One region of the Duganella vulcania genome, then DNA from elsewhere that is predicted to be linked to it. Evidence: predicted binding sites of a transcription regulator. Region 1 holds the regulator's gene; the other holds the start of a gene.

The links. Region 1 encodes sigma-54, which starts transcription at its own class of promoters, with help from an activator protein. Its sites were predicted from a motif close to TGGCANGNAANCTGCTTT; they were not measured.
Positions count from the first base shown of each region.
Region 2: a site for sigma-54 is predicted at 6,157-6,174, ahead of GTP90_RS13465 (CmpA/NrtA family ABC transporter substrate-binding protein). Genes of this name have one in related genera too.

Region 1 is NZ_WWCX01000024.1:5,719-13,088, forward strand. Features, by position in the region: gene GTP90_RS15435 (enoyl-CoA hydratase/isomerase family protein) at 162-1,247, opposite strand; gene hpf (ribosome hibernation-promoting factor, HPF/YfiA family) at 1,340-1,699, opposite strand; gene GTP90_RS15445 (RNA polymerase factor sigma-54) at 1,777-3,255, opposite strand; gene lptB (LPS export ABC transporter ATP-binding protein) at 3,259-4,011, opposite strand; gene lptA (lipopolysaccharide transport periplasmic protein LptA) at 4,014-4,601, opposite strand; gene lptC (LPS export ABC transporter periplasmic protein LptC) at 4,630-5,223, opposite strand; gene GTP90_RS15465 (KdsC family phosphatase) at 5,236-5,766, opposite strand; gene GTP90_RS15470 (KpsF/GutQ family sugar-phosphate isomerase) at 5,766-6,764, opposite strand; gene GTP90_RS15475 (monovalent cation:proton antiporter family protein) at 6,892-7,370, shown strand, end outside.
Region 2 is NZ_WWCX01000018.1:80,415-87,784, forward strand. Features, by position in the region: gene GTP90_RS13440 (MFS transporter) at 1-1,293, opposite strand, end outside; gene cobA (uroporphyrinogen-III C-methyltransferase) at 1,475-2,293, opposite strand; gene GTP90_RS13450 (methyl-accepting chemotaxis protein) at 2,318-2,989, opposite strand; gene GTP90_RS13455 (ABC transporter ATP-binding protein) at 2,989-3,795, opposite strand; gene ntrB (nitrate ABC transporter permease) at 3,808-4,710, opposite strand; gene GTP90_RS13465 (CmpA/NrtA family ABC transporter substrate-binding protein) at 4,723-5,895, opposite strand; gene GTP90_RS13470 (ANTAR domain-containing response regulator) at 6,278-6,901, opposite strand; gene can (carbonate dehydratase) at 7,004-7,370, opposite strand, start outside.

The DNA.
Region 1 (7,370 bases):
CAACGATCGCCGCCAGCGTCAACGGCTCCAGCGCACCACTTCGATGGTGTGGCCGTCCGGGTCTTTGATCATGGTGCCGAAATAGCAGTCGAATTCGCCGACCACTTCGTAGCAGGCCATGACGACGGGCTCGTCCGATCCAGTTCCACCGCCATCGGTGTCTAGTCCAGGTGACGCAACGGGTGGGCGTAGTCCGGCCACACCGGCTGGAAGAAGCGCTGCACCATGGCGGCGTCCACCTCGTCCAGCGAGGCCGGCTTCCATTGCGGCGCGTTGTCCTTGTCGATCACCAGCGCGCGCACGCCTTCGATCACTTCGCCATCCTCGAAGTTGTGGCGCACCAGCGTGCGCTCCATGCGCAGGCAGCCGGCCACGTCCAGCGCGGCGCCGCGCTTGACCAGCTCGTGCGTCACGCACATCATCAGCGGCGAGCGCGTGGCCATGACCTGCAGCGTCTTTTGCGCGAAGGCGCTGTCGTCCGTTTTCAGCGAGGCGATGATGGCCGGCACCGAGCCGGCGCCGAAGTGGCGATCGATGGCGGCGCGCTCGGCCGCCAGCTTGCTGTCGCCCGCCGCGCCCTTGAACGGCTCGGCGAAGGCGGCGATGGCCTCGGCCAGTTCCGCGCCGGCGGTCGATTCCAGGATGGCCTCCAGCACCTCCATCGCTTCGGCCGGCGCGTAGTGGTCGGCCAGTCCCGCGTACAGCGCGTCGGCCGCGCTAATGGTCACGCCGGTCACGCCGAGATAGCAGCCCAGCTTGCCCGGCGCGCGCGACAGGAAGTAGCTGCCGCCCACATCCGGGAACAGGCCGATGTTCACTTCCGGCATGGCCATTTTGGTCCGCCCGGTGACGATGCGCACGCGGCAGCCGGGGCCGCCCTGCGCCACGCCCATGCCGCCACCCATGACCACGCCATCCATCAGCGCGATGTACGGCTTGGGATAAAAATGGATCAGGTGGTTGAGCGCGTACTCCTCGGTGAAGAAGTCCTCCACCAGCGCGCTGCCGCCCTGCGGCGTGGCGCGGCCGGCGTCGTAGAAGAAGCGGATGTCGCCGCCGGCGCAGAAGGCCTTCTCGCTGCTGCTGCGGATGACCACGGCGGCCACGCCGCTGTCGTCGCGCCACGCCATCAGCGCCTGCGTGATGTCGCGCACCATCGCCAGCGATAAAGAGTTCAAGGCCTTGGGCCGGTCCAGCGTGATGAAGCCGGTTCCGTTGCTGACGCTGGTGTGGACGTATTCGCTCATGGGGTGCGCAGGATAGTGGTGAAAACCCTATTCTATGCGGGCGCAAAAAAGGGCGCCAGTGCGCCCTTAGTTTGATGGTGCCGGGGCCGTTGTTATAGGGCGGCGGCAGCGGGTTCGTAGCTATCCGGGAGATGCTTGATCGCATCGTGACCGTGCTCTTGGACCTTGGCTTTGTACTTCATGACCTGCCGATCCAGCTTGTCGACCAAGGTGTCGATGGCGGCGTACAGGTCCTGGGACAGGCTTTCCACGTAGACGGTCTTGCCCGACATGCGCAGGTTGATTTCAGCCTTCTGGCGTTTCTCTTTCTCTTTAAGGTTATCTACGGTCAGGATGACAGCAATATCAATCACTTGATCAAAGTGGCGGGTGACGCGTTCCAGCTTGCTCTGCACGTATTCACGGATGGCCGAGGTCACTTCGAGATGATGTCCACTGATGGTGAGATTCATACACACTCCTAAAGATAATGTCGCTTCTTACGGTTAGTGCGGGGCCCATTGCTACCGGGCGCGCAGGAACCAAGTAACTACAAAGACTTGCGGAGACTGACTGGCGGGATTTTCAAAGCTTCGCGATATTTGGCAACAGTTCGTCGCGCAATCACCATGCCTTGTTCTCCCAGCATGTCCGCAATCTTACTGTCGGATAAAGGATTTTTCGGGTCTTCTGCTCCTGTCAATTGCACAATGAGTGCGCGTATCGCCGTCGAACTTGCTTCCCCCCCCGCTTCGGTGGCGACATGGCTACCAAAGAAATATTTCAACTCAAACATGCCATGCGGGGTCAGCATATATTTTTGAGTTGTTACACGAGAAATAGTGCTCTCGTGTAGACCCAGTGTATCAGCAATTTCGCGAAGCACAAGGGGGCGCATGGCGACCGCGCCGTGCGAGAAAAAGTTCTTTTGTCGTTCTACTATCGCTTGTGCGACGCGCAAAATCGTGTCGAAACGCTGGCGCATATTCTTGATCAGCCACTTGGCTTCCTGCAGCTGCGCGCCCATCGCGCCCTCGCCTTTTCCCTGCTTGAGCAGGTTGGCGTACATGGCGTTCACGCGCAGGCGCGGCATGACGTCGTTGTTGAGGCTCACTTGCCAGCCGTTGCGTGATTTCTTGACGATCACATCCGGCACCACGTAGTCCGACACGTCCGACGCGAACGCCGAGCCCGGATGCGGATTGCACTGGCGGATGACGGTTTGTGCTTCGCGCAAATCCTCGTCGTCGCACAGCAGCGCCTTCTTCAATTTGTTGAAGTCGCGCTGGGCAAACCAGGTCAAATGATTTTCCACGATGGCCAGCGCCATGCGCCGCGTGACCAGCGGGATGCCCGGCAGGCGCTTGATCTGCAGCGCCAGACACTCGGACGCGTTGCGCGCGCCCACGCCCATCGGGTCGAAGCTTTGCAGCAGCGACAGCGCGGTGCGCAGTTCGTCGAGGTCCACCTCCAGCTCTTCCGGCAGGCGGGCGTGGATTTCCTCCAGCGATTCCTCCAGGTAGCCGTTCTCGTCCAGCGCGTCGATGATCAGCTCGACCAGCGCGCGGTCGCGCATCTCCAGCACCGTCACGCGCATCTGCTCCATCAGGTGCTCGCGCAGCGTGCAGTGGCTGGCCTCGAGCTGCGGACGCGCATCCTCGTCGTCGGGCGCCTTGCTGCGGCCGGCGTCGCTCCAGTCGACGTCGGCGTCGCTGCTGGTGCTCTCGGTGTCGGCGGCCGGGCCGTCGTAGTTGTCGGCGTCGGCGGCCGGCGCCTCCTGGGCGTTGGGCGGGCCTTCCGGCGGCGCGTCGCCGACCGGGGCTTGCTGGCTGATGGCGCCGTCCGACAGCAGCCGCAGCGAGCGGTCCAGCGGGTCGTCGAGGCGCTCCAGCAGCGGATTATCGGTCAGCAGCTGTTCCAGTTCCTGATGCAGCTCCAGCGTCGACAGTTGCAGCAGCCGGATCGACTGCTGCAACTGGGGCGTCAGCGCGAGGTGCTGCGACGTGCGCAGTTGCAAAGACTGTTTCATGGGTCACATACGGAAGTGTTCACCCAGATACACGCGACGCACCGATTCGTTGGCGATGATGTCGTCTGGCCGGCCTGAAGCCAATACCGTGCCCTGGTTGATGATATATGCGCGGTCGCAGATGCCCAGCGTCTCGCGCACATTGTGATCGGTAATGAGGACGCCGATGCCGCGTTCCTTGAGGAAGCGCACGATGCGCTGGATCTCAATGACGGCGATCGGGTCGACCCCGGCGAATGGTTCGTCGAGCAGCACGAAGCGCGGGTTGGTGGCCAGTGCGCGCGCGATCTCCACGCGGCGGCGCTCGCCGCCCGAAAGCGACAGCGCCTGGTTCTCGCGCAGCTTTTCGATCTGCAAATCGGCCAGCAGGGTATTGAGCCGTTCATCAATGGCAGCCTTGGATAAAGGCTTGCCGTCCACTTTCTGGATTTCGAGGACGGCGCGGATATTTTCTTCCACCGTCAGCTTGCGGAACACCGACGCTTCCTGCGGCAGGTAGGACAAGCCGAGCGAGGCGCGGCGGTGGATCGGCAGCGAGGAGATGTCGGTGCCGCTGATGTCGATGCTGCCGGCGTCCGACGGCACCAGGCCGACGATCATGTAGAACGAGGTGGTCTTGCCGGCGCCGTTGGGGCCGAGCAGGCCCACCACTTCGCCGCATTCCACTTGCAGGGACACGTCATGCACGACCTGGCGCTTGCCGTAGGTCTTTTGCAGGCCGCGTACGATCAGGGTGCTACCGCAGGATGGTTCCATGCTCACTTCTCCGTGGCCGGCGGCGTCGACGCGGCTGGCGTGGCGGCCGGCGCGGCCGGGCGGATGGTTGGCTGGATCACCATGGTGCCGCGGCCGGCGCCCGGCTTGCTCTCGCCGGTGACGGTGTTCTTCACGGCGAACTGTTCCTTGCGGCTGTCGTAGGAAATGAACTCGCCGTTGACCTCGTCGCTGAGGCGGCCGCCTTCGAGGCGGCGCACCTTGGCCTTGGAGAACAGCTTGACCAGGTCGGTCTTGTTGCTGTACTCGATGCGCTCGGCTTCGCCTTCGACCCACTGGTCGCCGGCGCCGTCGCGCTTCTGGCGGAAGGTGGCCGGCGTGCCCGGCGTGCTGGTCAGCACGACGAAGTCGTAGCCTTCCGGGTCGGTGGTCATCACCGCCTTGGGCGACTTCAGCAGCAAGGTGCCGCGCGTCAGGATCACGTTGCCGATCAGCGTCTTGACCTGCTTGACGTCGTCGATCTGCAGATCATCATACTGGATCGTGGTCGGCTTGGTGGAGTCGGCCTTTTCCGCGTGGGCGGCGCAGGCCGCCATCAGCAGCACGGCGGCCGACAATATCAATTTTTTCATCGTCATTCCATTCTTCATCGTTGGTTCTTCAATGGCCGGGGCGCGGCGGCAGCACCAGCTGCCCGCGTCCGCCCAGCTGCACTTCGCGCGTGGCGTTGTTGGCCTTCATGCCGACGCCGTTGGCGGTGGCGTTGCCGATCTCCAGCGCCACCGGCGCGGTGGTTTCCATCCGTTCCTCGTCCGGGTACACGGTCAAGGTCGAGGTCGTCATGCGCAGCGCCTGCGCCTTCGGCGTGGCCGGGCGCACCACGTCCACATTACCACTGAGCTTGACGCGCGTATTGCCCTGGTCGACATGGGCGGTGTCGGCATGCATATTCATCGGCGGCTGGTCGCCCGACAGGCTGTGCACGTACGGCTTGTCGATGTCGGACGCGTCGCCGACCGGGTGGTGGGTCAGCTTCTCGCCGGAGATGATGTAGGCCGGCTGGCCGGTCTTGTTCATGCGTACCATGCTGAAGCGGTCGATGATGTAGTCCGGCTCGTTGCGGTGCTGGTCGGCCTGCGCCTGCTGGCCGGCCTGGTTGACCACCTGCACCAGCCAGAAGCTGCCGATGGCGACAAACACACCGACCACCATCACGATGGTCAACTGCCAGCGGTGGGCTGTTCTCTTATGCATGCTCGGTCCTCGTCAAACCAGGAACTGCGCCATCACGCGCTCGTACGTGCCCTGCGCATGCAGCAGCAGTTCGCATACTTCGCGCACGGCGCCGCGGCCGCCAGCGGCCACCGTGGTGTGGTGGGCGCGCTCCAGCACTTCGGCGCGGCCGTTCGGCACGGCCACCGCGAAGCCGACGCGCGTGAGGATCGGCAGGTCGACCACGTCGTCGCCGATGAAGCCCACCTGCTCGGCGGTGAGGCCGGTCTTTTCCAGCAGCGCATTGAACGGCGTGAGCTTGTCGTGGCCGCCCTGGTGCAGGAAGCCGATGCCGAGGTCGGCCGCGCGCTTGATCACCTGCGGCGAGGTGCGCGCGCTGATGATGGCGGTCTGCACGCCGGACTCCTGCAGCAGCTTGATGCCCAGGCCGTCGTGCACGTTGAAGGTCTTGAGCGCCTCGCCCTCGGCGCCGTAGTGCAGGCTGCCGTCGGTCAGCACGCCGTCGACGTCGAAGATCATCAGCTTGACGCGCGCGGCGCGTTCCACATACGTTAATTCGGTCATCAGATCACCTTGGCGCGGGTCAGGTCGTGGATGTGCAGCGCGCCGACCAGCTTGCCGTCGGCGTCGGTCACCAGCATCTGGTTGATGCGGAACTGTTCCATCACCGCGACCGCGTCGACCGCCAGTTTTTCCGGCGAGATGCTGCGCGGGTTGGCGTGCATGACGTCGCGGATCACGACCTTGGTGAAGTCCTGGACCTTCTCGATCATGCGGCGCAGGTCACCGTCGGTGAACACGCCGATTGGTTTGTTATCGGCGTCGACCACGGCGGTCATGCCCATGCCCTTTTGCGTGATCTCCAGCAGCGCGTCGGTCAGCTTGACGTCGGCGGTGACCTTCGGCACGGCGTCGCCGCTGCGCATGACGTCGCGCACGTGGGTCAGCAGGCGGCGGCCCAGCGCGCCGCCCGGATGCGAGCGCGCGAAGTCTTCTTCCTTGAAGCCGCGCAGGTCCAGCAGCGCGACGGCGATGGCGTCGCCCAGCGCCAGCGTGACGGTGGTGGAGGTGGTCGGCGCCAGGTTCATCGGGCAGGCTTCCTTGGCCACGGCCACGTTCAGGTGGACATCGGCGATGTCGGCCAGGCTGGAGCCGGGCTTGCCGGTCATGGCGATGACCTTGCTGCCCATGCGCTTGACCACCGGCAGGATGGTCATCAGCTCGGCGCTCTCGCCGGAATAGGAAATGGCGATGAAGGCATCGTCGGCGGTGACCATGCCGAGGTCGCCGTGCGCGGCTTCGGCCGGATGCACGAACAGCGCCGGCGTGCCGGTCGAGGCCAGCGTGGCGGCGATCTTGCGGCCTATGTGGCCGGACTTGCCGATGCCGGACACGACCACACGCCCCTTGCAATTCAGCAACAGTTCGATGGCCTGCACCACGCTGTCGTCGGCGTCCAGGCGGGCGTTCAGGGCGGCGATGGCCTCGGCCTCGTTTTGCAGGGTGTCGCGGGCAAGGCGCAACGCACGCGCGGCCATATTTGCGTCAAAAGCTTTCAGCATTGTTTTTTCATGGGTTACACTCATGCCCAAGTATAGCCGAATTGAGAAAGCAAAAAACTTGCCAGTAACAACATAAGGGGCCCTACAGCCCACAAACAACGAAATAATATTTTCTGGCCAGGTTGATATGACGTTTACACCTTTGGAATTGACCTTGTTGTTGCTGGGCAGCGCGGTGCTGGGCGTGGTCGCCTTCCGCATGCTGCAGCTGCCGCCGATGCTGGGCTACCTGGCGGTCGGCATCCTGATCGGCCCCCACGCGCTGGGCCTGGCCGAGTCGGGCGAGGCCTTCCACTCGCTGGCCGAGTTCGGCGTGGTGTTCCTGATGTTCTCCATCGGGCTGGAATTCTCCCTCCCCAAATTAATGGCCATGCGCGGCATCGTGTTCGGGCTGGGCATGGCGCAGGTGGTGCTGACCATCGTCGCCACCATGGTGTTCGGCTGGGCCATCGCCACGCAGCTGCCGCCGGCCATCCACATCGGCTGGCAAGCCTCGTTCGCGCTGGGCGGCGCGCTGGCCATGTCGTCCACCGCCATCGTCTCCAAGATGCTGACCGAGCGGCTGGAGCTGGAAAGCGAGCACGGCCGCAAGATCATCGGCATCCT
Region 2 (7,370 bases), on a different contig from region 1:
CTTGGTGGCGGTTGCGGTTTCTTCGACGGCGCTGCTGCTGAAGCGCGCCGCCAGTGCACACAATGCGGATGCGCCGACGACGATGCCCAGGATGCTCAGCGTCTGCTGCGTATTGCCCAGGCCTTTCATCAGGAAGCCCGCGGCCACGGCGCCGACGTTGCCGCCCGCGCCGATGATGCCGGCCACGCCGCCCAGGGCGCGCTTGTCGACGAAAGGCACGATGGCGTAGGTGGCGCCGCAGGCCATGTGGGTGAACAGGCCGAAGACCAGCATGGCGCCGATCGCCAGCGCGGCGCTGCCGGCGTTGGCGAACATCAGCAGGCCGGCGCCTTCGCCCAGCATCAGCACGAACAGCAACGTGACGCGGTTATTCAGGTTGCCGGCGGCGGCGAATTTGTCCGACACCCAGCCGCCCAGCGCACGGGCGAACAACGCCAGCAGGCCGAAGCTGCCCGCCGCCATGCCGGCTTGGGCCAGCGTCAGTTTGAAGTGGTCGACGTAGTAGATCGCGGCGATGTTGTGGATGAAGATCTCGATGCCGAAGCAGGCGCCGTAGGTAATGAACAGCATCCATACGCGGTAGTTGACGGAGGCCAGCTTGAAGCTCTCCCAGCCGCCTTTTTTACCGCCTTCGATGGCGATGCCGGCCGCGCGCAGTTCGGTGAAGTTCCCTTGCGGGCAGTCCTGCGTAAAGCGGTAGTAGACGCCGGCCATGATGATCATCAGGACGCCCGGCACGATCAGCGCGGCGCGCCAGCCGTAGGTTTCGCTCACGCCCAGCATGATCATGGCGGTCATCAGCAGGGGCATCGTCGCTTGTGCCACGCCGCCGCCTGCATTGCCCCAGCCTGCGGCAGCGGCGTTGGCGGTGCCGACCACTTTAGGCGCGAACATCACCGAGGTGTGGTACTGCGTGATGACGAAGCTGGCGCCGGCCGCGCCGATCCCGAGGCGGAAGAACAGGAAGCTCTCGTAGCTCTGCGCGAAAGCCACGCCGATCACCGGGATGGAGCCGAGCAGCAGCAAGCCGGTATAGGTTTTGCGCGGGCCGAAGTGGTCGCACAGCGGGCCGACCACCAGCCGCACGAGGATGGTGATGGCGACTGCGGCGATATTGATGTTGGCGATCTGCGCGACGCTCAGGCCGAATTCACCTTTAATCACAGGCATCAGCGGCGCGCAGGCGAACCACGCGAAGAAGCAGACGAAGAACGCCATCCAGGTCAGGTGGAACGCGCGCATCTGCGGCGTCGAGATGGAAAAGAGCTTGATGCTGGTAGCTTTGGTGGCCATTTTTTTATCCCGTTCAGAAAACAAAAAGGCGCCCGCACAACCAAGGTCACCTAAGACCGGGTTGGGCGGACGCCGTTGTCCTGCCAACCCGCCATTGGGTCGGCTGATGTATTCGGGGGGATCGCCGTTGATCCCTTAGCCTTTGTATTGCAAGAGCTGTGCCAGCCCGCTCGCCACGTGTTTACAGAGGGAGATGGCCGCGACGGGCCTGGATTACGCCGCCACGGTGCGATGTTGCGGTGCACGATTGCACGCTATCGGTGCGCACCAGCGGTGCATGGATGTCGTCGGCGCAGCGCACCACGTCGCCGACGACGATGATGCTTGGGCTGCCCAGGCCACTGGCGCGCAGCGCTTGCGGCAGCTGGCCCAGGGTTGTGATCAACTGGCGCTGGTTGTCGCGCGTGGCCGATTGCACCACCGCCACCGGCGTGTCGGCCGCCGCGCCGCCTGCCAGCAGGCCGGCCTGGATTGCGTCCACACGGGCCACGCCCATGTAGATCACCAGCGTCAGGCCGCTCTGCGCCAGCGCTTTCCATTCGGGTTCGGATTCTGCATCCTTGCCGTGGCCCGTGACGAAGGTCACGCCCTGGCTCCACGAGCGGTGCGTCAAAGGGATGCCGATGCTGGCCGGCGCGGCCAGGCCGCTGCTGATGCCCGGTACCACGTCCACCTCGATGCCATGCGCGCGCAGCGATGCCCGCTCTTCGCCGCCACGCCCGAACATATATGGATCGCCGCCCTTCAGGCGCACCACACGGTGCCCCGCGCGCGCCTCGGCGATCATCAGGCGCTCGATGAATTCCTGCGGCGTGGAGGCGCAGCCGCCTCGCTTGCCGACCTGGATCACCCGCGCCGTCGATGGCGCGAAGTTGAGTATCTCCGGATTGACCAAATCGTCGATCAACACCACGTCGGCGCGTTCGATGGCGTGGACGGCCTTTAACGTCAACAGTTCCGGATCGCCGGGACCGGCGCCTACCAGGGTTACGCTGCCCATGATGTTCTCCTCATGAAGTTCTAACTATCCTGCCGCGGCCAGCGCCGCGTTGACCATTTCATCGATCTCGCCGGTGATGTTGGACAGCACGCCCGCCACCACCGAAAATTCCTTGCCCGCGTGCCCCGCCCTCGCCGCGACGATGCGTGCGTTGAAGGCCACCATCCGCGCCTGGCGGTTGATGGTGTCGATATCGGTGATCACGCCACGCAGCTGCTTGCGCACCATGCGGGCGTGCTTCTTCGCCTGCTCTTCGTAGATGCTGGTGATGGTGTTGAGGATCGCCAGCGTCGGCGTGGTGATGCGCACCAGCTCCGCCAGCAGTTCCGCCGTCTGCGGCGATCCCAGTGCGATCGACTTCAGGGTGCATTCGCCCAAGTCGGCGAAGGCGGTGATCTGCCGGTCGCCATCCAGCTTGCCGAAGTAAGCCTCCCGCAGTTCGGTACAGAACACACCCGGCAGGCCATCCTTCTCGGCCAGCAGGGACTTGTTCGCGCCACGGAACACCGCCAGCGCCTCCTGCGCGATGGCGGCAGCGTCCTGCTGCCCTTGCGACGCCAGCAGCGCGTACAGCACGATGCGCTGCGACAGGAAGCGCCGGCGGCCCGACAGATTGATCAACGCGCCGAACACTTCACCGGACAGCGCCTTGGTGTCGGCGCTCTCCGGCGCCAGTGGGGGCGTGGTCATATCCATCAGGCGGCTTCCTTCGCGGGATGCGCCTGTTTGCGGTACAAGAACTCCAGCACCGCCGTGCGGTACTCGCCGTAGCGCGCATCCTGCGCCAGCGCCACGCGGTCGCGCGGACGATCCAGCCGCACGTCGACGATCTCGCCGATGGTGGCGGCCGGGCCGTTGGTCATCATCACGATGCGGTCGGACAGCAGTACCGCCTCGTCCACATCGTGCGTGACCATCACCACGGTCGACTTGGTGGCGGCGACGATCTTCAACAGCTCGTCCTGCAGGTGCGCGCGCGTCAACGCGTCGAGCGCGCCGAACGGCTCGTCCATCAACAGCACCTTGGGCTCCATCGCCAGCGCGCGGGCGATGCCGACACGCTGCTTCATGCCGCCCGAGATCTCGTGCGGACGCTTGCCTTCCGCCGCCGTCAGGCCGACCAGCGCCAAGGCCTGCAAGGTGCGCTCGCGCAGCTGGCTGCGCGTTTCGGTCTTGCCGAACACGCGCTCCACGCCGAGGTGGATGTTCTCGTAGCAGGTCAGCCACGGCAGCAGCGAGTGGTTCTGGAACACCACCGAGCGCTCCGGCGACGGCCCGGCGATCTCGCGGTTGGCGCACAACAGCACGCCGTCCGTGGGCTTGAGCAGGCCGGCGATCAGGTTCAGCAAGGTCGACTTGCCGCAGCCCGAATGGCCGATCAGCGTGATGAACTCTCCCTTGCGCACCGTCAGGTCGATCTCGCGCAGCGCGTGGAATACGCCCTTCCGGGTGTGGAACACCATCTCCACGCCTTCGATATCGATGAATTTTGGCTCGTCCATGATCGCGCTCCTTTAGTTGGATACTTGTTCGTAGGTGAAGGCGCGGGCCAGCGCCATCAGCGCCTGCTCCAGCATCAGCCCGACCACGCCGATGGCGACGATGGCGATGATGATGTGCGGGACATTGAGGTTGTTCCACTCGTCCCACACCCAGAAGCCGATGCCCACGCCGCCGGTCAGCATCTCGGCCGCGACGATCACCAGCCACGCGGTGCCGATCGACAGGCGCACGCCGGTCAGGATGTAGGGCAGCGCGGACGGCAGCAGGATCTTGGTCAGCACCTTCCACTCCGTCAGGTTGAGCACCCGCGCCACGTTCATGTAATCCTGCGGCACGCGCTGCACGCCGACGGCGGTGTTGATGATCATCGGCCAGATCGAGCAGATGAAGATCGACCAGATGGCGGCCGGGTTGGCGGACTTGAACACCAGCAGGCCGATAGGCAGCCAGGCCAGCGGCGACACCGGCTTGAGCAAACTGATGATCGGCCCGAACATGCTGCCGATGAACTGCACGCGGCCGATCACAAAGCCCAGCGGGATGCCGACCAGCGCCGCCAATCCGAAGCCCACCGCCACGCGCTGCAGCGAAGCGAGCACGTTCCAGCCTATGCCCTGGTCGTTCGGGCTTTTGCTGTAGAACGGATCGGAGAACAGCTTGACCGCTTCCTGCAAGGTTACCAGCGGCGTCGGGAAGCTGCTGTTGTTGATGGTGATGATCTGCCAGACCAGCACCAGCAGCGCGGCGCCCAGCAACGGCGCGACGATCTTCATCGCGGTGGCGGACACCTGCTGCCGCGCGCGCGTCGACGCGTTGGCGGCCAGCGGGCGGCGTGGACGGCGGACCGGCGCCGCATCAACTTCTACAACCGCCGGCACGGGCGCGGCGCTTTCAGGTTGGAGCATGGCGTTCATGGCATTCCCTCATCAGGCTTTGATCTTGAACGAGGCGGCGAACGCTTTCGGGTTCTTGCCGTCCCAAACGGAACCATCCATCAGCTTCGACGTGCGCAGCGGGCTTTTCGGCACCGGTGTCTTGGTCATCGCCGCGGCTTCCTTGTACAAATCGATCTGGTTGACCGAGGTGGCCACGGCCAGGTAATCCGGATCGTCCTTCAGCAGGCCCCAGCGGCGGTGCTGCGTCATGAACCACATGCCGTCCGACAGGTAAGGGAAGTTGACCGCGCCGTCGTTGTAGAACTTCATGTAGTTCTGGTCGTCCCAGGTCTTGCCCAGGCCATTCTGGTAGCGGCCCATGATGCGCTGGTCGATCGCGTCCTTGCTGGTGTTGACGTAGGATTTGTCGGCGATCACCTCGGCCATCTTGTTCTTGTTGGCCAGCGAGGCGTCGATCCATTTGCTGGCGTCAAGGATGGCGGCCATCATCGCGCGGCAGGTGTTCGGATGCTTCTTCGCGAATTCCAGCGTCGAGCCGAGCACCTTCTCGGGATGGTCCTTCCAGATGTCCTGGGTGGTGGTGGCGGTGATGCCGACGCCGTCCATGATGGCGCGGTGACCCCACGGCTCGCCCACGCAGAAGCCGTCCATGTTCCCGACCCGCATATTGGCCACCATCTGCGGCGGCGGCACGGTGATGACCTTGGCGTCCTTCATCGGATTGATGCCGTTGGCGGCCAGCCAGTAGTACAACCACATCGCGTGGGTGCCGGTCGGGAAGGTCTGGGCGAAGGTGTATTCGCGCTTGTCGGTCTGCATCAGCTTGGCCAGCGACGCGCCATCGACCGCGCCCTTGTCGGCCAGCTTCTTCGACAGCGTGATGGCCTGGCCGTTGTTGTTCAGGCCCATGAGCACCGCCATGTCCTTCTTCTGGCCGCCGATGCCCATCTGCACGCCGTACAGCAGGCCATACAGCACATGGGCTGCGTCCAGGTCGCCGTTGGCCAGCTTGTCGCGCACGCCGGCCCACGAGGCCTCTTTGCTCAGCACGAACTTGACGCCGTATTTCTTGTCGAAGCCCAGCACCGAGGCCATCACCACCGACGCGCAGTCGGTCAGCGGAATGAAGCCGATCTTGATTTCTTCCTTCTCCGGCTTGTCCGAACCCGCCGCCCACACCCCACCCGTTGCCAATCCCAACATGCTTCCCCCTGCTACAAGACCTGCGCCATGAATGATTTGCCGACGCTTGGTGTTTACAGTGTTCGCATCGGATGGCAGGTCGTTCCCTGCTCGTGGCTTTTCATATTCCATCGCAAATCCCTTATGTAGTCAGCAGAACAAAACGGCAAAAAAAAAGTCTACCCAACGTGAACGGATTCACGTGTGTAGACGTCGTTGTCTGGTGGACCTCACCGCCGTTGGCGAGGTACATCAAGCGCACCGTTGCGCTTGCTTACAGGCTATGCAATGTCCATGCCAGCAAGTTTGCAGGGGAAAGCCAGGGGGATGGGGCGGATCGGAGTGCCGTGCGGTGGGGCGGAAAACGCACCGCGATTGCGCGGTGCATCATTTTGGACGGGCGTCAGCCCAGTAAATCTTCGACGTCGATGATGCGCTGGGCCACCTCGGACAGCTTGAGGTTCTTGCTCATGGCCATGCTGCGCAGCTTTTGGTAGGCCTGCTCTTCGCTGAAACGTTGGCGCTCCATTAACAGGCCCTTGGCGCGCTCGATGATCTTGCGCTCGGCCAGCTTGCTCTTGGTGTCGGACAGTTCGTCCAGCAGCTTCTGCTCGCGCTTGAAGCGCGCCAGCGCCACCTGCAGCACCGGCTTGATGCGGTCGCTCTGCAGGCCGGCCACGATGTAGGCCGACACGCCGGCCGCCATGGCGGCCTCCATGCTCTCGGTGTCGTCGCTCTCGGTGAACATGACGATGGGGCGGCGCTCGTCACGGGTGGCGATGACGATGTGTTCCAGCACGTCGCGCGCGTCGGATTCGGCGTCGACGATGATCATGTCGGGCTGCAGTTGCGCGATGCGCTCGGGCAGGTACATGTCCGGCGGCAGCGAGGCGACGATGTCGTAGCCCGCCTCCAGCAGGCCGATGCGCAGCGCGCGGGCCCGCTCGGCCTGCGCGCGCAGCGCCTCGTCATCCTCGTCGCCGGCCAGGATGATGGTGTTGACGACCACGATACGTAAATGTTTCATGGCCGTCATGCGGAGTATGGAAGAGAGTTCATGGCCTTACTGCAAGCAAGAATCAATCCATTCTACGGCACAAAGCCAACTCTCTGCCAGCGGCAACGCGGATCAGCCCAGGTCCGCCTCATACGCGCTCAGACGCTTGGCCACGCGCGGCTGCAGCTCGTGGGCGGCGGCGACGGTCATCTCCAGGTCGTGCAGCTTGCCGTCCTTCAGGCCGTAGACCCAGCCGTGCACCGTCACGTCCTGGCCACGGTCCCACGCGTCCTGCACGATGGTGGTCTGGCAGACGTTGGACACCTGCTCCACCACGTTGAGCTCGCACATGCGCTCGGCGCGCAGCTTGCTGGTCAGGACATCGCCCAGATAGCGCTCGTGCTTCTGGTGCACGTCCTGCACATGGCGCAGCCAGTTGTCGGCCAGGCCGACGCGGGTGCCGGTCATCGCCGCGTGCACGCCCTTGCAGCCGTAGTGG